Regions from separate parts of the Kitasatospora sp. NPDC089797 genome, predicted to be linked through region 1. Evidence: riboswitches for the same ligand, from Rfam matches in the RefSeq annotation. Region 1 holds a riboswitch; the other holds the start of a gene.

The links. A riboswitch is a leader RNA that binds a small molecule or an ion and turns the genes downstream of it on or off. The one in region 1 is predicted to bind glycine.
Region 2: linked by a shared signal. The riboswitch ahead of gcvT (glycine cleavage system aminomethyltransferase GcvT) and the one ahead of gcvP (aminomethyl-transferring glycine dehydrogenase) in region 1 are both predicted to bind glycine.

The regions. Positions count from the first base shown of each region.
Region 1 is NZ_JBFBGS010000033.1:3,685-17,970, reverse strand. It holds gene gcvP (aminomethyl-transferring glycine dehydrogenase) at 1-2,649, opposite strand, end outside; glycine riboswitch at 2,886-2,989, opposite strand; gene AB0O91_RS25570 (PRC and DUF2382 domain-containing protein) at 3,213-4,304, shown strand; gene AB0O91_RS25565 (MFS transporter) at 4,497-5,990, shown strand; gene AB0O91_RS25560 (DNA polymerase IV) at 6,166-7,551, opposite strand; gene AB0O91_RS25555 (ElyC/SanA/YdcF family protein) at 7,624-8,340, opposite strand; gene AB0O91_RS25550 (MerR family transcriptional regulator) at 8,452-9,096, opposite strand; gene AB0O91_RS25545 (bifunctional nuclease family protein) at 9,321-9,797, opposite strand; gene AB0O91_RS25540 (MerR family transcriptional regulator) at 9,895-10,590, opposite strand; gene AB0O91_RS25535 (FHA domain-containing protein) at 10,773-11,315, opposite strand; gene AB0O91_RS25530 (DUF881 domain-containing protein) at 11,878-12,729, opposite strand; gene AB0O91_RS25525 (small basic family protein) at 12,968-13,300, opposite strand; gene AB0O91_RS25520 (DUF881 domain-containing protein) at 13,297-14,286, opposite strand, start outside.
Region 2 is NZ_JBFBGS010000064.1:37,173-51,458, reverse strand. It holds gene glyA (serine hydroxymethyltransferase) at 1-510, opposite strand, end outside; gene gcvH (glycine cleavage system protein GcvH) at 593-967, opposite strand; gene gcvT (glycine cleavage system aminomethyltransferase GcvT) at 1,079-2,200, opposite strand; glycine riboswitch at 2,447-2,551, opposite strand; gene AB0O91_RS36050 (enhanced serine sensitivity protein SseB C-terminal domain-containing protein) at 2,737-3,543, shown strand; gene AB0O91_RS36045 (enhanced serine sensitivity protein SseB C-terminal domain-containing protein) at 3,659-4,612, shown strand; gene AB0O91_RS36040 (ABC transporter permease) at 5,073-6,062, shown strand; gene AB0O91_RS36035 (ABC transporter substrate-binding protein) at 6,128-7,903, shown strand; gene AB0O91_RS36030 (ABC transporter permease) at 8,003-9,013, shown strand; gene AB0O91_RS36025 (ABC transporter ATP-binding protein) at 9,094-10,119, shown strand; gene AB0O91_RS36020 (dipeptide ABC transporter ATP-binding protein) at 10,154-11,200, shown strand; gene AB0O91_RS36015 (trimeric intracellular cation channel family protein) at 11,538-12,197, shown strand; gene AB0O91_RS36010 (IclR family transcriptional regulator) at 12,103-12,870, opposite strand; gene AB0O91_RS36005 (cysteine desulfurase family protein) at 13,027-14,208, shown strand; gene mnmA (tRNA 2-thiouridine(34) synthase MnmA) at 14,256-14,286, shown strand, end outside.

The DNA of each region.
Region 1 (14,286 bases):
CTCGATCATCGCGTCGCAGAAGCGGTCGATCTCGTACAGGTCCTCGGACTCGGTCGGCTCGATCATCAGCGTGCCGGCCACCGGGAAGGACATCGTCGGCGCGTGGAAGCCGTAGTCGATCAGGCGCTTGGCGATGTCGTCCACCGTCACGCCCGTCTCCTTGGTCAGCGGGCGCAGGTCGATGATGCACTCGTGCGCGACCAGCCCGCCCGGGCCGGTGTAGAGCACCGGGAAGTGCGGCGCCAGGCGCTTGGCGATGTAGTTGGCGTTCAGCACCGCGACCTGGGTCGCGTGCTTGAGGCCCTCCCCGCCCATCAGCCGGACGTACGCCCAGGAGATCGGCAGGATCGCCGCCGAGCCCCACGGCGCGGCCGAGATCGGGCCGACACCGGTGGCCGGACCGGCCTCCTCCTGGAGCGGGTGGTTCGGCAGGTACGGCGCCAGGTGGGCGCGCACCGCGACCGGGCCGACGCCCGGACCGCCACCGCCGTGCGGGATGCAGAAGGTCTTGTGCAGGTTGAGGTGCGAGACGTCGGCACCGAACTTGCCCGGCTTGGCCAGGCCGACCAGGGCGTTCAGGTTGGCGCCGTCCACGTAGACCTGGCCGCCGGCCTCGTGCACCAGGGCGCAGATGTCGGTGATCTGGGTCTCGTACACGCCGTGGGTCGACGGGTAGGTGACCATCAGCACCGAGAGGCTGTCGCGGTGCTGCTCGATCTTGGCCTTCAGGTCCTCGACGTCCACGTCGCCGTCGACCAGGGTCTTCACCACGACCACGCGCATGCCGGCCATCACCGCGGAGGCGGCGTTGGTGCCGTGCGCCGAGGACGGGATCAGGCAGACGTCGCGCTGGGCGTCGCCGTTGGCGTGGTGGTAGGCGCGGACGGCCAGCAGGCCGGCCAGCTCGCCCTGCGAGCCCGCGTTCGGCTGGATCGACACGGCGTCGTAGCCGGTGACCTCGACCAGCTGCTGCTCCAGCTGGCGGATCAGGGTCAGGTAGCCCGCGGCCTGGTCGACCGGCGCGAAGGGGTGCAGCTGGCCGAACTCCGGCCAGGTCACCGCCTCCATCTCGGTGGTCGCGTTGAGCTTCATGGTGCAGGAGCCCAGCGGGATCATGCCGCGGTCCAGCGCGTAGTCCCGGTCCGACAGGCGGCGCAGGTAGCGCAGCATGGCGGTCTCCGAGCGGTGGCTGTGGAAGACCGGGTGGGTCAGGTACTCGTCCTCGCGCAGCAGCGCGGCCGGCAGCGCGTCGGCGGCCTCGGCGACCTCGACCGCGGGGACGCCGAACGCGGCCCAGACGCCGGCCAGGTGCTCGCGGGTGGTGGTCTCGTCGGTGGAGACCGAGATCCGGTCCGCGCCGTCCTGGTAGACGTTGACGCCGTTGGCGCGGGCGGCGGCGGCGATCTCGGCGGCGCGGCCCGGGACGACGGCGGTCACGGTGTCGAAGAACTCGCCGTGCAGCAGCTCCACGCCGCCGGCCCGCAGGCCCTCGGCGAGGGCGGCCGCGTAGCGGTGGGTGCGGCGGGCGATGTCGGCCAGGCCGTCCGGGCCGTGGTAGACGGCGTACATCGAGGCCATCACGGCGAGCAGCACCTGGGCGGTGCAGATGTTGCTGGTGGCCTTCTCGCGGCGGATGTGCTGCTCGCGGGTCTGCAGCGCCAACCGGTAGGCGCGGTTGCCGTCGGCGTCGACGGAGACGCCGACCAGGCGGCCGGGCAGCGAGCGGGCGTACTCGGCGCGCACCGAGAGGTAGCCGGCGTGCGGGCCGCCGAAGCCCATCGGCACGCCGAAGCGCTGCGAGGTGCCGCAGGCGATGTCGGCGCCCAGCGCGCCCGGCGACTTGAGCAGGGTCAGCGCCAGCAGGTCGGCGGCGACGGCGACGATCGCGCCCAGCCCGTGCGCCTGCTCGATCAGCGGGGCGAGGTCGCGGACCACACCGGTGGCGCCCGGGTACTGCAGCAGCACGCCGAAGACGCCGCGCTCGGCGATCTCGGCCGGGATGCCCTCGGACAGGTCGGCGACGACCACCTCGACACCGGTCGGCAGGGCACGGGTGTTGATCACCGCGACGGTCTGCGGCAGGGTCTCCGCATCGACCAGGAAGACACCGCCCTTGACCTTGGTGACGCGGCGGGCCAGCGCCATCGCCTCGGCGGCGGCGGTGCCCTCGTCCAGCAGCGAGGAGCCGGAGGTCGGCAGGCCGGTCAGGTCGGAGACCAGGGTCTGGAAGTTCAGCAGCGCCTCCAGGCGGCCCTGCGAGATCTCCGGCTGGTACGGGGTGTAGGCGGTGTACCAGGCCGGGTTCTCCATGACGTTGCGCAGGATCACCGGCGGGGTGAAGGTGCCGTAGTAGCCCAGACCGATCATCGGCTGGAGCACCTGGTTGCGGCCGGCCAGCTCGCGCAGCTCGGCGAGGACCTGCGCCTCGCTGCGGCCGGCGGGCAGGTCCAGGGCGGTGATGGAACGGATCGCCTCGGGAACGGCGGTGGCGGCGAGCTCGTCCAGCGAGCCGTAGCCGACGGAGGCCAGCATCTTCTCCTGCGCGGCGGCGTCGGGGCCGATGTGGCGGTTCTCGAAGGGGCTGGCCAGCTCAAGCTCGGTGAGGGTCGAGGCGCCGGTGGGGCGTCCCGCGTTCGGCTGGGCGTTCATGGTGGTCGAGGCCTCCTGGTCACGGACCGGCAGGGGTGCGCACGCCGGCCGGCCAACGCCGCTGCGGACAGCGGACCAGCCTGGGCGGGCGACCCGAAAGGCCTCCCCCTCTGTCATCGGTACCTGAGAGCTTCGCCCGCACCTCGCGCCGGGACGCTCGGTCGGCTTGCACCGTCGGTGAGGGTGGTGATCGCCGACTCCCGCGCCGGCGGTCCTGCCCTGCTTTCCAGAGTGACCTATCCCGCACGGTACGGATGCCTGAGAGATTCCGGGGAGGAGTTGCTCCTTCGGCGCCCCGACCAGCGGTTTTCACTGTCGGGGACTCTCCCGAGCGGGCTCGGCGGTCGCCGCCCAGGGTACCAGCGGGAAGCCTTCCGATCACGGGTGTGTCGGGTCACTCCGGGTCTACGCGCGTCCCCCGGACGGCCCAGCGCGGACCCGTCCGGCCGCACCCCGCTCGCGCCCGTCCGATTCATGCCTTTTGGTGTGAAGTGGCGGACGGAACGGGTGCTCCGGCCGCCTTACCTGCGGGAGTTCCGCAGGCGCAGCGCTTGGAGGAAAGAGTGCAGACCGACATCGACCCCCGGGACCTCATCGGCCACAAGGCGGTCGACCGCAACGGAGACAAGATCGGCACGGTCGACGAGGTGTACCTGGACGACGCCACCGGGCAACCGGAGTGGGCGGCCGTCCGGACCGGCATCTTCGGCCGGGACGCCTTCGTCCCGCTCACCACGAGCGAGTTCTCCGGCGACGAGCTCCGGGTGCCCTACGACAAGTCGCTGGTCAAGGACTCGCCGGACTTCGGCGTGGGCCAACACCTGTCGCCCGCCCAGGAGCTCCAGCTCTACCGCTACTACGGCCTGGACACCCCGGTGGACGGCCGCCCGTCCGCGGACGGGACGGGCCGGGCGGCCCAGCCCGACCTCGACTTCGGCACCACCTCGGCCGCCGCGGCCGCCCGGCCGCTCGCCTTCCACTCCCCCGACCCCGGCCCGACGATGACCACCACCACCCCGGACACCAGCACCGACACCGCCACGGAGGCCCACGTGCGGACCCTCAGCACCCCCGCACCGACCACCAACGGCACGGCGCCCGCCCCGGCCGCCGCCCCCGTCGTCGAGTCCAAGCCGCAGCCCGCGCCGAGCGCGGCCGCCCCCGCACCGAACGGCACGGCCGCCGCCTCGGCCCCCAACGGCCCGGTCGAGATCACCTGCCGCGAGGAGCGCCTGGACATCACCACCGAGTGGCACGTCCTGGGCACCGCGAAGCTGCGCAAGTACGTGACCAGCGAGCAGGTCGAGCGCCGCGTCCCGGTGGTCCGCGAGCGGGTCCGGGTGGAGCGGATGCCGGTCAGCGACGCCGAGCGCGCCTCGCTCAGCGAGAAGGAGATCGCCGAGGCGGTCGAGGAGGTCACCCTCCGTGAGGAGCGGCCGGTGGTCCGCAAGTACCTCGCCCCGATCGAGCGGGTCCGCCTGGTGGTCGAGCGCTACACGGAGGAGGAGGTGGTCCGGGACGAACTGCGCCGCGAGCACGTCGAGGTCCACGACAACACCGCCGCCACCACCGCGCCCGGCTCGCCGGCCGAGCCCACCGCCGCGACCCCGGCCGCCGACGGCTCCCGCCCCGCCGCACTGCGCCCGCTGGTCTGATCACCCCCGCGATCCCGAGGGCCCCGGACTCCGGTCCGGGGCCCTCGGCGTTCCCGACCCTCCGTCACCCCCGGTGTACCGCAGGCCAACCCTTCCACTTTGCCAAATCTTAACCACTCGATATTTGACACTCTGAAGTATCTCCCGGCAAAGTTACTTCAGTTCATTCACTATGTACGGGAGGAAGCAACCGTGAGTGAGGCACCACAGCCCACCACCGCGGCCGAGAAGCAGAGCAACGCCCGGGTCCTGCCGGCCCTCATCCTGGCGATGCTGTCGTTCAGCGTGGTGCAGACCGCGGTCGTCCCGATCCTGCCGTCGCTGGCCAAGGAACTGGACGTCTCCGGCTCCAACATCACCTGGCTGATGACCGCCAACCTGCTGTCCGCCGCCGTGCTGACTCCCCTGCTGGGCCGCTTCGGCGACCTCCGGGGCCGCAAGCCCATGCTGCTGATCTCGCTGGCCGGCCTGGTCGCCGGTTCGGCGCTGGCGGTCTGCACCCACTCCTTCACCTGGCTGATCGTCGCTCGCGTCCTCCAGGGCGCCGGCGGTGGCGTGATGCCGCTGGCGATCAGCATCGTCCGCGACGAGCTGCCCAAGCAGAAGGTGACCGGCGGCGTCGCCGCCATCAGCGCCTCGATGGGCGTCGGCTCCGGCCTGGGCCTGGTCGCCACCGGCCTGCTGCTGGAGCACTGGAACTACAAGTCGATCTTCTGGATGGGCCTGGCCTTCGGCCTGCTCGCGGTGGCCCTGGTCGCCTTCCGGGTCCCGTCCGACCCGGTCGTCGACAAGGAGGGCGGCGCCGACCCGCTGGGCGCCCTCGCCCTGGCCGCCTGGCTCTCCGCCCTGCTGGTCGCGGTCAGCCAGGGCAACCACTGGGGCTGGACCTCCACCAAGACCCTCGGCCTGTTCGCCGTCGCCGCCGTGGTCGCCCTGATCTGGGGCGTCATCGAGACCAAGGTCGCGCACCCGCTGGTCGACCTGAAGATGATGGGCCGCCCGGCCGTCGCCTTCACCAACCTGGCCGGTCTGCTCATCGGCTTCGGCATGTACGGCTCGTTCATGGTCATCAGCAACTTCGCCCAGACCCCGGAGCAGCTGGCCCACTACGGCTTCACCGCGACCGTCCTGCACGCCGGCGTGATGCTGCTGCCGTCCGCGATCGGCTCGATGGTCGCCGCCCCGGTCGGCGCGCTGCTGATCGCCCGCCGCGGCCCCCGCCTGCCGCTGGTCCTCGGCGGCGTCCTCGGTGCGATCGCGATGGCCTACCTGGCCCTGCGGCACAGCCACGAGGGCGACATCTACACCGCCTCCGCCATCTTCGGCCTCGGCATCGGCCTCGCCTTCGCCGCGATGCCCGCCTACATCAACGGCGCCGTCCCGGTCGAGCAGAGCGGCATCGCCAACGGCATGAACTCCGTGCTCCGCACCGTCGGCGGCGCGATCGGCACCGCCGTGATGACCGCCATCCTGACCGGTGACACCATCAAGCTGCCGATCAAGATCCCGGTCCAGCTGCCCACCCTGGACGCCTACAAGCACGCGTTCTGGACCACGGCCGTCGTCTGCATCATCGCCGGCGTCGTCCCCTTCCTGATCCGCAACGTCAAGCCCGCCGTCACCGCCGTCACCGGCGGCCCGGCCCAGCAGGACTCCAGCCCCGCGCTGGCCAAGACCGACGCCTGACGAGGCGTCCGGCCCGCGCGCTCAGGGACAGGACGCGCGGGCCCGGCCTCCGCTCGGTCGCGAGGGCATCACGACCGTCCGGGGTCCGGCACGGTATGCGGCCCCACCCGGTGCTTCCCACCGGGTGGGGCCGTTCCGCGTTCCCCGCCCCGTGCCCCTCCCCGGTCGGGCCCGCTCACGCCCCCTCCCCCGCCGGGTCCCCGGCCTCCCGCAGCGGCAGCGGCCGGGCCGGTTCCAGCTCCGGGTCGTCCACCGCGAAGGTGCGCACCCGCCCCGGCCCGCTCCACGGCGTCTCGAACCGCACGGTCACCCGCCCCACCCCGCTGCCCTGCACCCAGCCCGGCCCCCACTCGGCGTGCCGGACGTCCTGCCCGGGCATCCAGCGCCGCACCACCGGCTCCTCCGGCTCCTCCTCGGCCACCGCCGCCTCGACCGCCTCGACGTGCTCCGCCGCCTCCTCCCGCAGGGCCTGCGCGAACAGGTCCTCCTGGGTGTAGTCGGCCAGTTGGGCCACGCCCACCCCGAGCAGCCGGACCCCGCCGGTGATGTCCACCTGCTCCGCGAGCCGCCGCGCCGTCGCGGTGATCACCGCCTCGTCGTCGGTCGGCCCGCCCAGGGTCTCCGAACGGGTCAGCGTCGAGAAGTCGAACCGCCGCACCTTGAGCACCACCGTCCGCCCCGAGCGCCCCGCCGCGCGCAACCGCCGCACACAGCGGCCGGCCAGCGCCTCGACCTCGCGCAGCACCCGGTCCCGGTCGGCCAGGTCCACCTCGTAGGTGTCCTCCACCGAGACCGACTTGGCGTCCTGGTCGGCCACCACCGGCCGCTCGTCCAGGCCCGTCGACATCTGGAAGACCCCGGCGCCGTGCGCCCGGCCGAGCAGCTGGACCAGCTCGGCCTCCCCCGCCTCCGCCAGGTCGGCCACCGTGCTCAGCCCGGCCCGCCGCAGCACCTGCTCGGTGGCCGGCCCGATCCCGGGCAGCGCCCGGACCGGCATCGGGCCGAGCACGGCCCGCTCCTGCCCCGGCTCGATCAGCACCAGCCCGTCCGGCTTGGCCTGCTCGGAGGCGATCTTCGCCATCAGCTTGGAGCCCGCCGCCCCCACCGAGCCGGTCAGCCCGGTGAACCGGTGGATGTCCGCCCGCAGGTCCTCCGCCAGCGCGAGCACCAGCCGCTCCCCGGTCGCGTGGTCCGCCGCTGCCAGCGCCGGACCGTACGGACCGGCCTCCAGGTCGACGAAGGCCTCGTCCAGGCTCAGCGGCTGCACCAGCGGCGACAGCCCGCGCAGCAGCCCCATCACGATCTCGCTGTTCTGCCGGTACGCCTCGAACCGCCCCGACAGGAACGCCGCGTTGGGGCAGAGCCGCCGCGCCTGCGCCATCGGCATCGCCGAGTGCACCCCGAACCGGCGCGCCTCGTACGAGGCCGTCGAGACCACCCCGCGCCCGCCGAGCCCGCCGACGATCACCGGCTTGCCGCGCAGGCTCGGCTTGGCCGCCTGCTCCACCGCGGCGAAGAAGGCGTCCATGTCGAGGTGGATGATGCTCGGCAGAGATCGCACCCGCCGATCATCGCGCACGGGTCCGACAGTGCGTACGAACCCGGCCGACGCCCCGGGGCCGCCCGACCGCCGCTACTCCTCCGCGGCCTCCGCGAGCGCCTTCGGGATGCCGTCCTCCCGGGGCCCGAGGAACACCGGGTCCGGCCGCAGCCAGGCGTTGACCGCCGCCTTGCCCGCCCCGGCCACCTCCCGCAGCCCGCCGTACAGCCAGGTGGAGTCGTGCAGCTCCGGCACCCCGACCGCGTACGAGCGGATGCCCGCCGCCTCGCACAGCGCCAGCGCCCGCCGGACGTGGAAGTCCTGGCTGACCAGCACCGCGCGGTCCACCCCGAAGATCCGGTGCGCCCGGGTGCAGGAGTTCCAGGTGTCGAAGCCCGCGTAGTCCCGGACCACCCGGTCCCCCGGCACCCCGTGCCCGGTCAGGTACCGGTACATCGCGTCCGGCTCGTCGTACGCGACCCGCCCGTTGTCCCCGGTCACCAGGATCGCCTTCACCTTGCCCGCCCGGTACAGGTCCAGCGCCGCCACCAGCCGGTGCTCCAGGTACGGCGAGGGCCTGCCCTGGTCCAGCCCGGCACCGAAGACCACCGCCACCGGCGCCGACGGCGCGCTCTCCACCGTGCCCACCCGGTCCCCCGCCGCGCACCACAGCCAGGCACTGGGCGCCAGCGCGAGCGAGCACAGCAGCGTCGCCGCCTGGAAGACCCGGCGCTGCGTCCTGCGCTCCCGCAGCCGCGCCCGGATCCCCCCGGCCCGGCGCCGCAGCAGCCCCGGTATCCCGGTGCCCACGTCCACGTGCCCCTCCCCTGATCGCTTCACCAGGCACCACGACGAAGCCGTGGACCGGAACGGTTCCCCGTCCCGGCCCACGGCTCCCGGGGCCCCGAAACGACGAGCGGGTCAGACCGCCCGGTTGCGCCGCTGCGCCAGCTCGTCCGCCGGGTCGTTGCCGACCAGCGTCTCGCCGGTGTCGGTCCGCTCCGCGTGCAGCCGACCGAGGGTCAGCTCCAGCTCCTGCCAGACCGCTCCCACCGCGATGCCGAACACCCCCTGACCGCTCTTCAGCAGATCGACCACCTGCTGCGGCGTGGTGCACTCGTACACCGTCGCACCGTCGGACATCAGCGTCAGCCCGGTCAGGTCGGCCTGCTCGGCGGCCTGCAGATGGGCGACCGCCACCCGGATGTTCTGCAACGAGACGCCCGCGTCGAGCAGCCGCTTCACGATCTTGAGCAGCAGGACGTCACGGAAGCTGTAGAGCCGCTGACTGGTCGCCGGGTAGGCGGTCCGGACGCTGGGCTCCAGCAGTCCGGTGCGGGCCCAGTAGTCCAACTGGCGGTAGGTGATGCCGGCCGCCGCACAGGCCGTCGGACCGCGGAACCCGACCAGTTCGGACGTCGGGGCCACCCGCTCGATCGCGGGCTGGCCCGGCTGTACGGCCGGGAACCTGCCCATTCTGGGCAGCTCGGACACGCCGTGTGCGGTGCGCGGCATGTGCATGGCGCACAGGCCTCCCACGGCCGTGTCATCGCCGGTGCTGCTCATGCCTACCTCCGTCCACTCGTGCTGCGGGCGACCCGACTGCGGGCATCGGCCACCCGGACAGCCACTCCTGACGGTAGGCAGTCCCCTATGACCCGTCAACGATCGCCACGCCGGGCCGGACAAACCACATCACTCAGGAGAGTGGTTTTTCGTGCCCCTAGTGTGGGTAGATGGACGGTTTTTGGCAAAACGCCACGCGCGGGGGCAGACCAGCCCCTTCCGCGCTACTGCGGGCCGCCGCCCCCGAAGTCCTCGGGCGACACCTGGTCGAGGAACTCGCGGAACTTCTCGACCTCGTCCTCCTGCTCGTCCGGGATCGCGATGCCCGCCTCCGCGAGCACCTCCTCGCTCCCGTAGATCGGCGTACCGGTGCGCAGTGCGAGCGCTATCGCGTCGGACGGCCGGGCACTCACCTCGACCCCGCCGGCGAACACCAGCTCGGCGTAGAACACGCCCTCCCGCAGGTCGGTGATCCGGACCTCGGTGAGCTGTTGGCCGAGCGCTTCCAGGACGTCCTTGAACAGGTCGTGCGTCAGCGGGCGCACCGGAGTCATGCCCTGCTGGGCGAAGGCGATCGCGGTCGCCTCGCCGGGGCCGATCCAGATCGGCAGGTAACGATCTCCCCCGACCTCCCGCAGCAGCACGATCGGCTGGTTGGAAGGCATCTCCACTCGGACACCCACGACGTCGAGCTCATTCACACAGGCAACCCTATGGCTCCGACCCCGGATATGAAAGCGCAGGGCCGACGCCGCTGGTCAGCGCGGTGCACCGGTGCGCCGGAGGGCGCTTCGGGGACTATCCACGGGCCCGCAGTCCGGCCTGGACCATGGCCGCGTGCAGCCGCACCGACAGCGTCGCCAGCTCCCGTGCGGTGGCCTCCGCGTGCGCCCGGGTCTGCGGGTTCCGGTGCCGCCGCAACGGCGCCACCACCTGGTCCACCAACGCGATCTCGCGGTCCGCCGCCGCCTTCATCGCCCTCAGGTGCCGCGGCTCCAGGCCGTACCGGCCGAGCTCGGCGACCAGCCGGGCCACCTGCAGCGCCTCCCCGTCGTACCCGCCGTCCGGGCCCGGCGCGACCAGCCCGTACGACTCCCACTCCGCCAGCTCCGGCTCGCCGGCCTCGGCCGCGGCCAGCAGCTCGGCCCGCCCCAGCCGGACCCCGGACGGGACCTCGGCCGAGGCCACCAGTTCGCGGTCGGCCTCCTCCAGCGGCCCGGGCCGGGTGTCGGCCGCGGACGGCAGCGCGGGCGGGGCCTCGCCGCGCTCGATCGCGTCCAGGTGCTCCCGGATCACCCGCAGCGGCAGGTAGTGGTCGCGCTGCATCCGCAGCACGTACGCCAGCCGCTCCACGTCGGACGGGCTGAACTTGCGGTACCCCGAGGGGGTGCGCTGCGGCTCGACCAGTCCCTCCGCCTCCAGGAAGCGGATCTTCGAGATGGTCACCTCGGGGAAGTCGTCGCGCAGGAAGGCCAGCACCGCGCCGATGCTCAACAGCTCGTCACCGCCGCGCCGCCGCCCGGCGGGCCGGTCCGACCGGACCGGCTGCCTGGGGCCCGCGACCACCCCGCGTCCGCCCCGGTCCGCCTGCGGACCGGACGACGACGCAGGGTTGGCCGCCCCGAGAGAAGAGGAAGGGGTATTCGTATTCACTCGGGCTCCCGCCGACGTTGGTTTCAGTACCCCCGGTTGTGGCCGGCGAAGAACACCAGCCGGTACTTCCCGATCTGCACCTCGTCGCCGTTGTTCAGCGCCACCTCGTCGATCCGTTCCCGGTTGACGTAGGTGCCGTTCAGGCTGCCCACGTCCGCGACGCTGAAGCCGGCCGGGGTGCGGCGGAACTCCACGTGGCGCCGGGAGACCGTGACGTCGTCCAGGAAGATGTCACCCTGCGGGTGACGTCCGGCCGTGGTGACGTCCGAGTCCAGCAGGAACCGGCTGCCGGAGTTCGGGCCGCGCTGGACGATCAGCAGGGCCGAGCCCGGCGGCAGCGCGTCGATCGCCGACAGCACCTCGGCCGACAGCGCCGGCGTGGTACCGGTCCCGGTCGTCGCGGAGGGGTCGTAGGACTCCAGACCGGAGATCGAGATCGTCGAGGTGGTCTCCACCGCCCCTTCCGGCAGCAGGCCGCCGCGCAGCGCGGTGCCACAGTTGGAACAGAAGCGGGCCGCGGCCGGGTTCTGGTTGCCGCACCTGGGGCACGGAGTGGGGCCAGCCATGTTCACAGCCTCCTGGCGCGGCACACCCGACGGGTTGTGCCCGGCGTACGGGTCCGGAGCAAACCCTCCACCAGAGGTTGAGGGTCCCGACGGGAAACCTATGCGCGGGTCGCCGGAGGGGTCAACCGACGCGCCGTAGCCCGCCGGATTCCCCGCGTACTGGGCGGCACCGTCCCGGTACGCCTGCTGTCCGGCGTACGGCGCGGCCTCGGGGGCGGGTCGCATGCCCGGCACGGCGGGCTCGTCATCCGAGCGGCGGTGGCGCGCGGTGGGCGCCTCCACGGCGGCCGCGTCGCGGCCCTTGTTGCGACCGAACAACTTCGAGAAGAAACTCACGGGCGAATCCCCTTGCGTGTGACAGACCCGCCCGCGGGGCAGGGTGAGAACCTCGGACAGGCGGCGGGCCCGGTTGCGGCCCGGAGCTGCTGGAGTGGTACTCCGACTGTTGGTGCGGCGTTCACTGCTACGGAGCGTACTGGTGCGAACCAGTCTCCCCCACGCGACGACGACACCCCGCACCGGGTGCCGCCCGCCCGTGACGGACCGTTCGTCGAGCGCCCCGTCACTTCGCCGCCGGCTTGGCGTACTGCGGCGTCTTCAGGTCGACGAGGGCGTCGACGACCACCTTCTGCTGCTGGGCGATCGTCGCCCGCGCCTGGTGGCTCTCCAGGGTGCGGACGACGCCCCCCGGGATGTTCAGCGCAGGCGTCAGGTCCTGCGGGTTCCCCACGACGGTGAACCGATAGGGCTGCGAGACCTTCTTCCCGTCGATCTGCACCCCACCGCCCGAGAGGTCGGTGAAGTAGGTGTTGACCACCACGCGCACATCGTTGATCTGAATCGCCTCCGCCCCCGCCGCTCGAAGTTCCTGCAGGGTGTCCAGCAGCATATCTGCCTTCACCTGCCCTTGGGGATCGTCGACCGTGAGGACGATGCCCGGACCAGTGGCTTTGACCGTACCGGCCAGCACACCCAGTTCCGTCATCTTCTTCCTGGTCTGCTCCTGGGCCTCCTTGGCCTGGTTGGAGCTGTTCTCCAACTTGCCCAGGGACTGCTCCAGCTCCGCCTTCTCCTGCTGGAGACGCTGCTGACGGCTGTCCAGTTCGTCGAGGATCCGGACCAGGTCCTCCTGCCGCGCCCCGCGCAGCTGGTTGTGGTGGTCGTTCGTCGAACGCACCTGGATCGCCAGCCCCAGGCCGAGCGAGAACAGCAGCAGCGCCACCACCAGCTGACCGCGTGACAACCGCGGCGGCCACAGCGCCGCCTTCAGCCGCCGCCGACCGGCGGCGCGGTCCGCGTCCTGCGGCTCCTCGACGGCCTCCGGCCCGGCCGGCTCTTCCGGCCCGCCGTGCGCATCACCTTCGGCCACGGCAGGCTCGGGCTCGGCCGGCTTCGTCAGCCGCACCGGCGTCACCGACCGCGGCTCCGCCGCCCCGGTCTCACGCTCAGCCCGAGCGTGAGAGTCGTCAGGGTCGGTCGGCTCCTCGGCGCTCTGGACTCCCTCGGCCGCCTCCCCGGGCCGCCCGGACTCCTCCGCCGCGGGAGCCGGAGCCGGTGCCGGCTCCGCAGCGGTCTCCTCGACCGCCGGCGCCTCCGTCCGCTCCTCCGCCCGCTCTTCCTCGCGCTCCTCCGCCGCCGCCTCGCGGCCCGGCTCAGGCCCGGAAGACATGACGCCGGATCGCGGCCGCATTGGAGAAGATGCGGATGCCGAGGACGACGACCACGCCGGTGGACAGCTGGGAACCGACGCCCAGCTGGTCGCCCAGGAAGACGATCAGCGCCGCGACCACCACGTTCGACAGGAACGAGACGATGAAGACCTTGTCGTCGAAGATCCCGTCCAGCATCGCCCGGACGCCACCGAACACCGCGTCCAGCGCCGCCACCACCGCGATCGGCAGGTAGGGCACCACGGCGTCGGGCACCTCGGGTTGGACGAAGAGGCCGACGACCACCCCGATCACGAGACCCAGTACGGCAATCACGGTCTAGCTGCTCCTGTCGTGGTCTTGGCGGATCCGCCGGTCGGTCGCCGCTTGGCGGGCGGCTCGCTGGTCGCGGACGGTGAAACGGACGCGCTGGGGCTCTCCGGGGTTCCCGGACCGGCCGACTGGCTCCCGCTCGGGGCGGCCGACGGACTCGCCGGGGGCGAGGGCTCGGGCGTGACCGGCTGGGCGGTCCGCAACGTCACGCCCACCGCCGCCGGCAGGGTCAGGCTCTTCTGCGCGGAGAGCGTCGACTTGATGCCGTACTTCTCCTCCAGCAGCCGCAGGTACTGCCCGGCCATGTCGTTCTCGAACGCGGTGAGGAGCTTCGGCCCGTCCCCGATCGCCTGGATGTTGTACGGCGGGACCAGCGGCCGGTTGTCCACCAGCACCGCCTCACCGGCGGCCCGGATCGCGGAGAGCGCGGTCAGCCGCTGCCCGTTGATCGAGACGGCCTCCGCGCCGGATCCCCACAGACCGTTCACCACCAGTTGCAGGTCCCGGTCCCGCAGCCGGCCGCTGTTCGAGAAGCCCTGCCCGGCCCGCGGGTCGACGTTGCCCCCGGCACCGGTGCCGGCCGCGTCCTCCAGGACCAGCTTCACCCCGGGTCCGGTGACCTCTCCCAACCCCACCTCGCCGGTCAGCGCGCCCGCGCCGCCGTCCCCCGAGGCCAGCGCCTGCTGCTGGGTGTCGTCGACCTTGCGCCGCAGGTCCTGGACGTCCTTCTGGAGGCGGTCCGCCGCGCCGTTGCTGTCGTTGATCCGGTGGATCAGCGCGTCCCGCTCCTTGGCCAGCGTCGGCTCGGCCTTGTGCGCGTTCACCGCGCCCACCGTCACCACCGCCCCGACCAACGCCAGTCCGGCGCCCAGCGTCAGCAGGCCCTTCAGCGTCCGGGGCATCCGACTGTCCTGCGCGCCGCCCCGGGCCGCGGCCGCCTCGGCGTAGCCCTCGTCCAGGCTGTGGTCCATCACGTTGGTCAGCAGGGA
Region 2 (14,286 bases), on a different contig from region 1:
CAGCTTCGGCTGGTGCTCCTTGGCCAGGCGCTCGACCTCGGCCATGTCGACCTGGCCGGTCTTCTCGTCGACGTGGTACGCGACCACGTTGTAGAGCTTGCCGGAGAAGTTGATCTTCATGCCGTGGGTCAGGTGACCGCCGTGGGCCAGGTTCAGGCCCAGGATGGTGTCGCCCGGCTGGATCAGCGCGAACATCGCGGCGGCGTTGGCCTGCGCGCCCGAGTGCGGCTGGACGTTGGCGTGCTCGGCGCCGAACAGGGCCTTGATGCGGTCGATCGCGATCTGCTCGACCACGTCGACGTGCTCGCACCCGCCGTAGTAGCGACGGCCGGGGTAGCCCTCGGCGTACTTGTTGGTGAGCACCGAGCCCTGGGCCTCCATGACCGCCACCGGGGCGAAGTTCTCGGAGGCGATCATCTCCAGGGTGGTCTGCTGGCGGTGCAGCTCGGCGTCGACCGCGGCGGCGATCTCCGGGTCGAGGGCGTGCAGGGACTGGTTCAGAACCGTCATGGTGTGGTCTTCCCGGGAGGAGGGGGGAAAGGGGCCGGGCAGGGGCGGGGCGACCGCCGGGCGGCCGCCCCGGTCGGGAGCGTCAGCCGCCGATGAAGGCGGTGTAGGCGTCCGCGCTGAGCAGCTCGTCGGTGGACTCCACCCGGACCTTGAACAGCCAGCCGCCCTCGAACGGGGCGCTGTTGACCAGGCTGTTGTCGTCCAGGACGTCCTGGTTGACCTCGGTGACCTCGCCGGTCACCGGGGAGAACAGGTCGCTGACCGACTTGGTGGACTCCAGCTCGCCGCAGGTCTCGCCGGCGGTCACCGCGTCGCCGACCTCGGGCAGCTGCACGTAGACGATGTCACCGAGCGCGTCGGCGGCGTGCTTGGTGATGCCGATCGTCGAGACACCGTCCTCGGCGGCCGTCAGCCACTCGTGCTCCTTGGTGTACTGCAGGTGCTGGGGGTTGCTCATGGCGTCATTCTCCAGGATGGGAAGCGGGCACGGCGCAGCGGGCCGCCGCGCGGACGGCTCCGGGATGCGTCGATCGGGAAAACGGGGGCGGCGACGGCCTCGCCGGGCGCGTCAGCGGGCGCGCTTGTAGAACGGCAGCGCCACGACCTGGACCGGCTCGTGCTTGCCGCGCACGTCCACCGCGACGGTGCCGCCCGGGGTGGCGTGGGCCGCGTCCACGTAGGCCATCGCGATCGGCTTGCCCAGGGTCGGGGACGGCGCCCCCGAGGTGATCCGGCCGATCGGCGCGCCCTCGGTGGAGACCACCGTGTACTCGGCGCGCGGCACCCGCTTGCCCTCGGAGACCAGGCCGACCAGCACCTTCGGCGGGTTGGTCTCGGCCGCGGCGGCGGCCAGTTCCAGGGCCTTGCGGCCGACGAAGGCGCCCTCGTTGGTGGTCTTGTCGAAGCGGACGACCCGGCCCAGGCCGGCGTCGAACGGGGTCAGGTCGGTGGACAGCTCGTGCCCGTACAGCGGCATGCCGGCCTCCAGGCGCAGCGTGTCGCGGCAGGACAGGCCGCACGGGACCAGGCCGCGGCCCTCGCCGGCGGCGGTCAGCGCCTGCCAGACGGCCTCGGCGTCGGCCGGGGCGCAGAAGACCTCGAAGCCGTCCTCGCCGGTGTAGCCGGTGCGGGCCAGCAGCACGTCATGGCCGGCCACGGTGGCCGGGAGGATCGCGTAGTACTTCAGACCGGGCAGGTCGGCGTCGGTGGTCCCGGCCAGGATCGCGGTGGCCTCCGGGCCCTGCACGGCGATCAGCGCGTAGGTGTCGCGGTCGTCGGTGACGACGGCGTCGAAGCCCTTGGCCCGGGCGATCAGCTCGTCCAGGACCAGCTGGGCGTTGGAGGCGTTGGCGACGACCAGGAAGGCGTCCTCGCGCAGGCGGTAGACGATCAGGTCGTCCAGGATGCCGCCGTCCTCGGCGCAGATCATGGTGTAGCGGGCGCGCAGCTCACCGAGGGCGGAGACGAAGCCGACCAGCGCGTGGTCCAGCATCTCGCCCGCCTGCGGGCCGGTGACGGTGATCTCGCCCATGTGGGAGAGGTCGAACAGGCCGGCCTTGGTGCGGACGGCGAGGTGCTCCTCGCGCTCGCTGCCGTAGCGCAGCGGCATGTCCCAGCCGGCGAAGTCGGTCATGGTCGCGCCGAGGGCGCGGTGCAGCGCGTCGAGAGCGGTGAAGCGGAGGGACGACATGGCCAGGAACTCCTCGGTCGGGGCACTCAGGGGTGCACGCGCCGGACCGGACCCGTTCGGGGCCGACCCCTGCGCGCGGGCATGCGGCGGCGTGGGTCTCCCCATCTGTCGTCGGACCTGAGAGCTTCACCGCCCGCCTGCCCTCGGCTGTGACCAGCATCAGCTGGTTCCAGCATCGGGGACAGGACGGCGGCTTGCACCGTGGGTGGGCGCGCGACCGGGCCGTGCGCCGCTTTCCAGATGTGCCTAACCCGCGCGGTAGGGGGGCCTGAGAGATTCCGGGGAGGACTTGCTCCTTCGGCGCCGGCTGTGCCTCCTGAGGGGCACTCCGGGCTCTCCCGCGCGGGTTCGAGCGGCCGGTGTGGAGTTGTGGGGGCCCGCGGCGCATGCCGTCGGACGCGCACATCATGGCACGTCCGCGCGCGCGAGGGGAGGGGGGACCCGGTCACACGGCAGACGGGCGAACGCGAGCCCTAAACTTCTCCGCGTCGGCGCAGCAGTGGGCGGCCGACCGGCACGAGGGCGGATCGCGGCGCATGGGGTACCCGGTGGAGCAGCAGCAGGGGTGGGGCGGGCCGGAGGCGGCGCCGTCGGGCGGTGCGTGGCCGGCGAACGAGCTGGAGCAGGTGCTGACGGCCGCGCTGGGCGATCCCGGGGCGACGCCGCGGGTGATCGAGGTGCTGGCCCGCAGCCAGGTGTGGATCCCGCTGCCGGCCGGGGGCGACCCGGCCGGGCAGGCGCTGGACCTGCCGACCGTCGAGCTGGCCGGGGCCCCGTACGTGCCGGTGTTCTCCTCGCAGGAGGTGTTCCTCCAGCAGGCGCCGGGGATGGCCTTCGCGGTCGCCCCGGCCTGGGAGTTCGCCCGCGGGCTGCCGCTGGGAGTGGGCATCGCGGTCAACCCCGAGGCGGCGGTGGGCATCCCGGTGCCGCCGCAGGGCGTGGCCGAGCTGCGCCGCGGCCCGCGCGACGACCGGTGGGAGCAGGCCGGGGACGCGGTGGAGGCGCCGTCCGGCGGCCGGGTGGCGCTGCGCGAGCCGGTGCCGGGCGAGGACCCGGAGCACTTCCTGGCCGCCTGCCGGGCCGAACTGTCGGCCCTGCCGGGGGTGTTGACCGCGCGCCGGGCGCTGGCCAGCATCGAGGGCGAGCCGACGGTGATGTTCGTGGGCGTGCAGTTGGATCCGGCGGCCCCGGCCGACCCGGGTGCGGTGAACGAGGCGCTGGGGCGGGCGCTGGGAACCGCGCCGCTGCCCGGCGGCGTCCACCTCGTACTGCTCGACCTCGCCGACGACCCGGTGGTCGGGTGGCTGCTCACCCAGGTCATGCCCTTCTACACGCGGGTGTGAGCGGGGATCCTTCACAGGCACGTCGCCGTGGCGGCGGCCGGTGCCGCGCCATAGGGTGCGTGCAGGCGGCTGACGGGCCGGCGGGTTCAGGAAAGAGGCGCGGCGAGGTGGGCGCATGAGTGCGGGAACGGGAGCGGGCGGGGTGCCGGGGCCCTGGGGCCAGGCTCCGGCCGGGCGCCCGGGCGCGGATCCGGGCGCGTTGGAGCAGGTCCTGCGCGAGGTCGCGCCGGAGCGCTTCGACGCGTACGAGCGGCTGCTGCACGCGCTGGCCGAGGGTCGGGTCTGGATGCTGCTGTGGCACGGCACGCCGGGCAGCCCGGACGCGCAGTACGGGAACATGGAGATCAGCGGCCACGGCTACGCGCCGGCCGTGACCTCGCCCGAGCAGCTGACGGCCTCGGGCTGGGCCCGGGCCCACGAGGTCGTCTCGGGGCGGGAGATCGCCGCCTCGCTGTACCGCACCCGCTGGGGCCTCTGGCTGAACCCGCACGCCCCGGGCGGCGGGGTCGGGGTGCCGTGGGCGGACCTGCGGCGGATCGCCGCGGGCCTGGACCGGCTGCCGGCCGGTCCGTTGAAGCTGAGCGAGCCGCAGGTGAACGCCCAGCCGTTCTTCGCGCTGCTGGAGCGGCAGGCCGGTGAGGTGCGCGCGGTGCGGGCGCTGCGCCGGGCCTGGGTGCAGCCCGCGGTGGGGGAGCCGTACCTGGCGATCGGCCTTGACCTGTACGAGAGTTCACCGCCGGCGGTGGAGGCGGTGCGGGCACTGATGCAGCGGGCGATCGCGGTGGCCCCGGAGGGGCTCGCGGTGTCCACGGTGGCGATGGCGGACGAGTACGACCCGGTGGCGCTGTGGATGCGCGCCAACGCGCGGCCGTTCTTCGACCGGGAGGCGGGGCGTCCGCCGTCGGGCCCGTACCCGCAGGGCGCGCCGTACCCGGGGCAGTCGCTGCCGGGACAGCCGGGGCCGGGGCGGTCGGTGGCCGGGCCGGGGTACGCCCCGTACGGCACCCAGCCGCCGGCGCCGGGCTGGGGGCAGCCCCAGCGGCCGTGGCCCGGATACCCGGGCCGTTGATCGGCGAAACCCCTTTTCGATAAAAGCTCCAGCACGAAGCCGACTTGATGGGTCATCAGGTCGGCTTCGGTGCTTTCCGGACGAATTTTCCGGCCTTGATACGGGCACATCTTGACATGGCAGTTACAGCCGTGTGAAGAGGTATATGCCGAAGATCGGGGAGGTGCATGCAGGCAGATCACAGTTGGGCATCTGTCGGTTGGCAGGGCTGGCGCAAGCCAGTTCGGATGGCAGAGAGTTCTGCGCAACGCATAGCGCGTACTGGAAACCCCACGAAGGTGAACGCGCCCGCCGACCGCTCGATCCACGCGATGCCCATCCCGCGTGGTGGCAGTACCCGTGCACGACGTACTGCCGCGAACACCCGCTCCTAGCACCTCCGCACGTCCGCAGCCGTACCGCCGATCCCGGCGCCCGGCGCCCGTGGGCCGGCCACCGTCGGCGAGGGGACCAACTGACCATGACCGCAACCATCTCCACCGCCGGGAACGGACCGGAGGCGCCGTCCTCCCCGACCCCGGTCAAGACGATCGAGGGCCGTTCCCTCGGTCGGATCGCCTGGACCCGCTTCAAACGGGACAAGGCCGCCGTCGCCGGCGGCATCGTGGTGATCCTGCTGATCCTGCTGGCCGTCCTGTCCGGGCCGCTGGAATCCGTGTTCGGGCTCGACCCCGACGCGTCGAACACCGACCTGCTGGACGCCAACCTCGGTGGGATCCCGCTCGGGGACTGGGGCGGGATGAGCGCGGACCACCCGCTCGGCGTCGACCCGCTGCAGGGCCGCGACCTGCTCGCCCGCGTGATCGACGGCTCCTGGGTCTCCCTGCTGGTCGCCTTCGGCGCGACCGTGCTGTCCAACACCATCGGCACCGTGCTCGGCGTGATGGCCGGCTACTACGGCGGCTGGGTGGACACCCTGATCAGCCGGCTGATGGACGTCTTCCTGGCGTTCCCGCTGCTGCTGTTCGCCATCGCGATCTCCGCCTCGCTCCAGGGCGGCGCGTTCGGCCTCCACGGGCTCCCGCTGCACATCATGGTGCTGATCTTCGTGATCGGCTTCTTCAACTGGCCCTACATGGGCCGGATCGTGCGCGGGCAGACCCTCTCGCTGCGCGAGCGGGAGTTCGTCCACGCGGCCCGCAGCCTCGGCGCCCGCGGCCCGTTCATCCTGTTCAAGGAACTGCTGCCCAACCTGGTCGGCCCGATCCTGGTCTACTCGACCCTGCTGATCCCGACCAACATCCTCTTCGAGGCGGGGCTGAGCTTCCTCGGCGTCGGCATCCAGCCCCCGCAGTCCTCCTGGGGCGGCATGCTGGCCGACGCGAAGAACTACTACCAGGTGGACCCCCAGTACATGGTGGTCCCCGGTGTGGCGATCTTCATCACCGTGCTCGCGTTCAACCTGCTCGGCGACGGGCTGCGTGACGCCCTCGATCCCAAGAGCAACTGACCCACGAGCGACTGACTCGGCGTCAGGCATTCCCTCCTCCACATCCTCAAGGGGTTGATCCCACCATGCGTAGGTCCCGCACCGTCGCGCTGACCGCCCTGGCCGCCGCCGCGGTCCTGGTCGTCACCGGCTGTACGTCCAGCTCCAAGAGCGGCGACGGCAGCTCCTCCTCCTCGTCCGGCTCCGGCGACGCGAGCGGCGCCGACGCGGCAACCAAGCAGATCGTCAACGTCTCGGACAAGAAGGGCGGGACGGTCACCTACGAGATGAAGGGCACCCCGGACTCGCTCGACCCGGGCAACACCTACTACGCGTACATCTACAACTTCGCGCGCCTGTACGGCCGTCCGCTGACCACCTTCAGCCCGGGCGCCGGCGCCGACGGCAACAAGCTGGTCCCGGACCTGGCCGAGTCGATGGGCCAGGTCAGCCCCGACGGCCTGACCTGGACGTACAAGCTGCGCGCGGGCCTGAAGTACGACGACGGCACCCCGATCAGCTCCAAGGACGTCAAGTACGCCGTGGAGCGCTCCAACTTCGCGCCCGAGGTGAACTCCAACGGCCCGACGTACTTCCACGACCTGCTGGTCGACAACCCGACGCCGTACCAGGGCCCGTACAAGGACAAGACCGGCGACCTGAAGTCGATCGAGACGCCGGACGACACCACGATCGTCTTCCACCTCCAGCACCCCTTCGCCGACTTCGACTACCTGGTCAGCGCCCCGCAGACCGCGCCGGTCCCGCAGGCCAAGGACACCGGTGCCGACTACGTGAAGCACGTCGTCTCCTCGGGCAGCTACAAGTTCGAGTCCTACGAGGACGGCAAGCAGGCCGTCCTGGTGCCGAACACCAACTGGGACAAGAGCACCGACCCGATCCGCAAGCAGCTCGCGGACAAGATCGTGCTCAAGATGAACGTCGACCAGGCCACCATCGACAAGGACCTGATCGCGGGCAACGCCCAGGTCGACCTGGTGGGCGGCGGCGTCGACCCGCAGACCCAGGCGCAGATCCTGCGCGACCCGAAGCTCAAGGCCAAGACCGACAACGCCTACGGCGGCCGCCTGGTCTACATGGCGATCAACTCCAAGGTCGCGCCGTTCGACAACATCGACTGCCGCAAGGCCGTCCAGTTCGCGATCGACAAGGTCGCGGTGCAGACCGCGCTCGGCGGCCCGATCCGCGGCCAGGTGGCCAGCACCGTGCTCCCGCCGGACATCCCGGGCCACCAGGACTTCAACCTGTACGAGACCAAGGACAACAAGGGCGACGAGGCCAAGGCCAAGGACTCGCTGAAGGCCTGCGGCAAGGACGGCGGCTTCAGCACCGTCCTGACCGCCCGGACCGAGCGCGCCACCGAGGTCGCCGCGGCCACCCAGATCCAGGCCCAGCTGAAGAAGATCGGCATCAACGTCGAGATCCAGCAGTTCCCGCAGGGCAAGTACCTGACCGACTCGGCCGGCGCGCCGCAGTTCACCCAGGACCACAACATCGGTCTGATGATGATGCAGTGGGGCGCCGACTGGCCGACCGGCTACGGCTTCCTCCAGCAGATCGTCGACGGCCGCGCGATCAAGCCCTCCGGCAACAGCAACCTCGCCCAGCTGAACGACCCGGCCGTCAACAAGCTGATCGACGACGCCGCGATCAACCCGGACAAGGCCGCCCGCGAGAAGATCTACGGCGACATCGACAAGAAGGTCATGGAGTCCGCGGTCTACGTCCCGCTGACCGACTTCAAGGTCTTCCTGTACCGCCCGGACAGCGCGACCAACCTCGCCTCCACCTCGGCCTTCAACGGCGAGTACGACTACCTGAACATCGGCAGCAGCAAGTAAAGAGCCTGGCTCCGCATCCCTGAAGGCAGGTGAAGGCAGCGGCGCCCGCCGCCGTCCGGCAGATCCCGGACGGCGGCGGGCCGCCGGAGCCGCCCAACTGTGTTTGCCTACATCATCCGCAGGATCCTCGCGGCCCTGGTGCTGCTGCTGGTCGTCAGCGCCGTCACCTTCGCGATCTTCTTCCTGCTCCCGCGCCTCGCCGGTGAGACCAGCGACCAGCTGGCCGCGCAGTACATCGGGAAGGACCCCGGCCCCGCGGCGATCGCGGCGGTCAAGCAGAACCTCGGGCTGGACCAGCCGCTGTACACCCAGTACTGGCACTTCCTGAAGGGCCTGTTCGCCGGCGCCGAGTACAAGTTCGGGCCGGAACCGGCCACCTGCCACGTGCCCTGCTTCGGCTACTCCTTCAAGAGCCACCTGGAGGTCTGGCCGCTGATCACCAGCCGGATCCCGGTCACCATCTCGCTCGCCATCGGCGCGTCGGTGCTCTGGCTGGTCTCCGGCATCACCACCGGCGTGATCTCCGCGCTCAAGCCGCGGTCGATCTTCGACCGGCTCTCGATGGGCGTCGCGCTGGCCGGCGTCTCGCTGCCGGTCTTCTTCACCGGCGCCCTGCTGCTGACGGTGTTCAGCTACGAGTGGCCGATCCTGGACAACCTGCACTACGTCGACTTCACCGACGACCCGCTGATGTGGGCCCGCAACCTGATCCTGCCGTGGATCTCGCTGGCCTTCCTCTACTCCGCGCTCTACGCCCGGCTCACCCGCGCCGGAATGCTGGAGACCATGAGCGAGGACTACATCCGCACCGCCCGCTCCAAGGGTCTGGCCGAGCGCAAGGTGGTCGTCCGGCACGGGCTGCGCTCCGCGCTCACCCCGATCGTCACCATCTTCGGCATGGACCTCGGCCTGCTGCTCGGCGGCGCCCTGATCACCGAGCAGGTCTTCTCGCTCAACGGCGTCGGCCAGTTCGCCGTCCAGGCGATCAGCGACAACGACCTGCCCAAGATCCTCGGCGTCACCCTGCTCGCCGCCTTCTTCATCGTCGTCTGCAACCTCGTGGTCGACCTCCTGTACGCCCTCGTCGACCCCCGCGTGAGGCTCTCGTGACCGACCTCCAGAAGACCCCGGCGGACACCGCCCCGGCCGGCCCCGCCACCGACGCGGCCGCCGGGGCCGCCCGGCCCCCGCTGGGGGACCCCTTCCTGTCCGTCCGCGACCTGCGGATCCACTTCGACACCGACGACGGCCTGGTCCGCTCGGTGGACGGGGTCAGCTTCGACCTGCACAAGGGCCGCACCCTGGGCATCGTCGGCGAGTCCGGCTCCGGCAAGTCCGTCACCTCGCTCGGCATCATGGGCCTGCACCGCTCCAAGCGGGCCCGGATCAGCGGCGAGATCCGGCTGGACGGCGAGGACCTGATCGCCGCCGGACCGGACCGGGTGCGCCAACTGCGCGGCCGCGAACTGGCGATGATCTTCCAGGACCCGCTGACCGCGATGCACCCCTACTACACCGTCGGCGCGCAGATCGTCGAGGCGTACCGGGTGCACCACCCCCAGGCGAGCAGGAAGCAGGCCCGGACCCGGGCGATCGAGATGCTCGACCGGGTCGGCATCCCGCAGCCCGACCGCCGGGTGGACGACTACCCGCACCAGTTCTCCGGCGGCATGCGCCAGCGCGCGATGATCGCCATGGCGCTGGTCAACGACCCCTCGCTGCTGATCGCCGACGAGCCCACCACCGCCCTGGACGTCACCGTCCAGGCGCAGATCCTGGACCTCATCCGCGACCTCCAGCAGGAGTTCGGCTCCGCCGTCATCATCATCACCCACGACCTCGGGGTGGTCGCCGAGCTCGCCGACGACATCCTGGTCATGTACGGCGGCAAGTGCGTCGAGCGCGGCCCCGCCGAGAGCCTCTTCGACGCGCCCGAACACCCCTACACCTGGGGCCTGTTGGGCTCGATGCCGCGACTGGACCGGGAGCTCCAGGAGCGGCTCGTCCCGGTCCGGGGCACCCCGCCCAGCCTGATCAACGTGCCGTCCGGCTGCGCCTTCCACCCGCGCTGCCCGTACGCCGCCCTGACCGGCGGGCGCTCCACGGGCGAGGTTCCGACGCTGACCGAGGCCGTGCCCGGACACCTCGCGGCCTGCCACCTGGCGGTCGACGAGCGGCACCGCATCTTCGCCGAAGAGATCGCGCCCCGGCTGTGAGCCCGGCCCCGTACCACCTTTCTGGAGAGAACCGATGACGGACACTCAGGGGGCCACGATCCCTTCGCCGGCGCCCGCCGCCGAGCGCGAGCCGCTGCTCAAGGTGACCGGCCTGACCCGGCACTTCCCGATCCGCGGCGGACTGCTGCGGCGCCAGACCGGCGCGGTGCGGGCCGTCGACGGCATCGACTTCACCGTCAACGCCGGCGAGACGCTGGGCGTCGTCGGCGAGTCCGGCTGCGGCAAGTCGACCATGGGGCGGCTGGTCACCCGGCTCGACGAACCGACCGGCGGGACCATCGAGTTCGAGGGCACCGACATCACCCACCTGAGCGTCGGCGGGATGCGCCCGCTGCGCCGGGACATCCAGATGATCTTCCAGGACCCGTACTCCTCGCTGAACCCCCGGCACACCGTCGGCACCATCGTCAGCGCGCCGTTCAAGCTCCAGGGCGTCCAGCCCGAGGGCGGGGTCAAGAAGGCCGTCCAGGACCTGCTGGAGCTGTGCGGACTCAGCCCCGAGCACTACAACCGCTACCCGCACGAGTTCTCCGGCGGCCAGCGCCAGCGCATCGGCATCGCCCGGGCGCTCGCCCTCAAGCCGAAGATGATCATCGCGGACGAGCCGGTCTCGGCGCTGGACGTCTCCATCCAGGCCCAGGTGGTCAACCTGCTGGACGACCTCCAGCAGGAGCTCGGCCTGACCTACCTGATCATCGCCCACGACCTCTCGGTGGTCCGGCACGTCTCGGACCGGGTGGCGGTGATGTACCTCGGCAAGATCGTCGAGATCGCCGACCGGGACTCGCTCTACCGCAGCCCGATGCACCCGTACACCAACGCCCTGATGTCCGCCGTCCCCGTCCCGGACCCGCGCCGGCGCCACTCCGCCGGGCGCGAGCGGATCCTGCTCAAGGGCGACGTGCCCTCGCCGATCAACCCGCCCAGCGGCTGCCGCTTCCGCACCCGCTGCTGGAAGGCCCAGGACGTCTGCGCCTCGCAGGAGCCGCCGCTGACCGCGCTGAAGACCGGGCACCAGGTCGCGTGTCACTTCCCTGAGCGCAGCGAGGGGAACGACTAGCACCGCCCGGAGCGCGGCGAGGGGAACGACCAGCGCCGCCCGGAGCGCGGCGAGGGGAACGACCAGCGCCGCCCGGAGCGCGGCGAGGGGAACGACCAGCGCCGCCCGGAGCGCGGCGAGGGGAACGCCCAGCGCCGCCCTGAGCGCGGCGAGGGGAACGCCCAGCGCCGCCCCGACCGGCACGAAGGCCGCCCGACCCCGGAGAGGGGCGGGCGGCCTTCTCGCCGTGTCCCGGTGCGGCCGGTCGGCCCCGGCGGCCCGCGGCCGCCACGAGACGATTTCATCCGGACTGTGACCATGGTCCGGAAAGTCGCGCCGGATCGGGTACACATGGACGGTGAGTTCGCAGATCTTCCCCGCCGACGTGCAGCAGTCGCTGGACCTCGTCGGCATCTTCGTCTTCGCGCTCTCCGGAGCGCTGCTCGCCGTCCGCAAGAACATGGACATCTTCGGGATCTGTGTGCTGGCCGAGGTCACGGCCCTCGGCGGCGGGGTGATGCGTGACCTGGTGATCGGGGCGACGCCGGTGGCCGCCTTCACCAACCTCGGCTACTTCGTCACCCCGCTGGCGGCCGGGCTGGTGGTGTTCTTCCTGCACCCCGAGGTCGAGCGGATCAACCGTGCGGTGCAGACCCTGGACGCCCTCGGCCTCGGGCTGTTCTGCGTCACCGGCACCGCGAAGGCGCACGACTACGGGCTGGGCGCGGTCGCCTCCGTCGCGCTCGGCATGGTGACAGCGGCCGGCGGCGGGGTGATCCGCGACGTGCTGGCCGGGGAGATCCCCTCGCTGCTGCGCTGGGACCGCGAGATCTACGCCGTGCCGGCGCTGGTCGGCGCCGCCCTGGTGGCGCTGCTGATCGGTGCGGACCGGCTCACCGGGGCCACCGGCACCGCCGCCGCGCTCACTGCCTTCGGGCTGCGGATGCTCGCCCTGAAGTACGGCTGGCGTGCCCCGCGGGCCTGGCACCGCAACGGTTCTCGCACCAGCGAGGAGTAGGCGAGCCGCCGTAGGCGAGCGAGATCGCCTCGGCGGTGCAGAGCAGCTCCGGCAGCATCCGGGCCAGCTCGGCCGGTGGCACCCGGCTGGCCGGGGCGCTCAGCGCACAGGCCGCGACCGTCCGCCCGCCGCTGCCCGCGACCGGCGCGGCCACGCAGGTCACCGGCTCCCGGTGCTCGGCCGACTCGGCCGCCCAGCCCCGTCGGCGCACCGCCGCCAGCTCGGCCTCCTCGCCCGGCCCGGCCGGCGCCAGTCCGGCGAGCAGCACCCGCCCGACCGCCGTCCCGGTCACCGGGGCGCGGCGCCCGATCCGGGGCGGTCCGGTGTCGGCGGGCCCGGCCACCTCGTCCAGGTAGAGCACCTCGCCGTCGGCCAGCACGGCCAGCCGGACGGTGTAGCCGCAGCGGGCGTTGAGCGCGGCCAGGTAGGGCGCGGCGACCTGTCGGACGTCGAAGTCCTCCAGTGCCCGGTGGGCCAGCGACAGCACCTTGCCGCCGACCCGGTAGCGCAGGTCGGGCTGGCGGCGGACGAAACCGTGCTCCTCCAGGGTGCGCAGCAGCCGCAGCGCGGTGGACTTGTGCACCCCGAGGCGGCCGGCGGCCTGGTCCAGCGAGAGCGGTCCGTCGCCGAGCGAGCCGAGCAGGGTCAGCGCGCGGTCGACCGACTGCGACATAGCACCCCCTGGACCTCGTGCGAGACGTGTCCGTCAGGCTAACCGCTGGGCGGTGCAGTGGTACAAACCAGTGCCGGACGCCGGTGTCCGCGCGGTGGCCGGATCAACGCGGGCTCTGGATCGGGGCGCCGGGGCGCCCTCTACAATCGGGGGGTTATGCCATACCTGGACCATGCGGCGACCACGCCGATGCTGCCCGAGGCGATCGCCGCGATGACGGCGCACCTGGGGGTGGTCGGCAACGCCTCGGCCCTGCACGCGGCCGGCCGCCGGGCCCGCCGGGTGGTCGAGGAGTCCCGCGAGTCGCTGGCCGACTCGCTGGGCGCCCGCCCGAGCGAGATCGTGTTCACCGGTGGCGGCACCGAGTCCGACAACCTGGCGGTCAAGGGCCTGTACTGGTCCCGCCGGGACGCCGACCCGGCCCGCACCCGGGTGCTGTGCAGCCCGGTCGAGCACCACGCGGTGCTGGACGCGGTGCACTGGCTCTCCGAGCACGAGGGCGCGACGGTGGAGTACCTGCCGGTCGACGGCCACGGCCGGGTACACCCCGAGGCGCTGCGCGGCGCGATCGAGCGCGACCCCGCGTCCGTCGCCCTGGTCACCGTGATGTGGGCCAACAACGAGGTCGGCACCGTCCAGCCGGTGCGCGAACTCGCCGCCGTGGCGGCCGAGTACGGCATCCCGATGCACGCCGACGCGGTGCAGGCGCTCGGCCAGGTCCCGGTCTCCTTCGCCGACTCGGGGCTCACCGCGCTCACCGTCACCGGGCACAAGGTCGGCGGCCCGTTCGGCATCGGCGCGCTGCTGCTCTCCCGCGGTGCCGCGCCGGTCCCGCTGCTGCACGGTGGCGGCCAGGAGCGCGACGTGCGCTCCGGCACCCTGGACGCCCCCGCCGCCGCCGGTTTCGCGGCCGCCGCGGCCTGGGCCGTCGAGCACCGGGCCGAGCAGGCCGTGATGCTGGGCGCGCTGCGCGACGAGCTGGTGGCCGGGGTGCTGGCGGCCGTGCCGGACGCGGTGCTCAACGGCGATCCGGCGGGGACGGGCCGGCTGCCCGCCAACGCCCACTTCTCCTTCCCCGGCTGCGAGGGCGACGCGCTGCTGATGCTGCTGGACGCCCAGGGCATCGAGTGCTCGACCGGCTCGGCCTGCTCGGCCGGGGTGCCGCAGCCCAGCCACGTCCTGCTGGCGATGGGCGTCGACCCGCTGCTGGCCCGGGCCTCGCTGCGGTTCTCGCTCGGCCACACCTCGGTGGGGGCGGACGTCGCGGCACTGACCGGGGCGATCGCCCCGGCCGTCCAGCGGGCGCGCAACGCGGGCCTGGCATCCGTGCGGCGCTGAGATCGACTCCGGGAACAGCCGCTCCAGCACGTACGCTTGTCGGCATCATGACTGACTTCCCGGGGGCCCCGACCACAC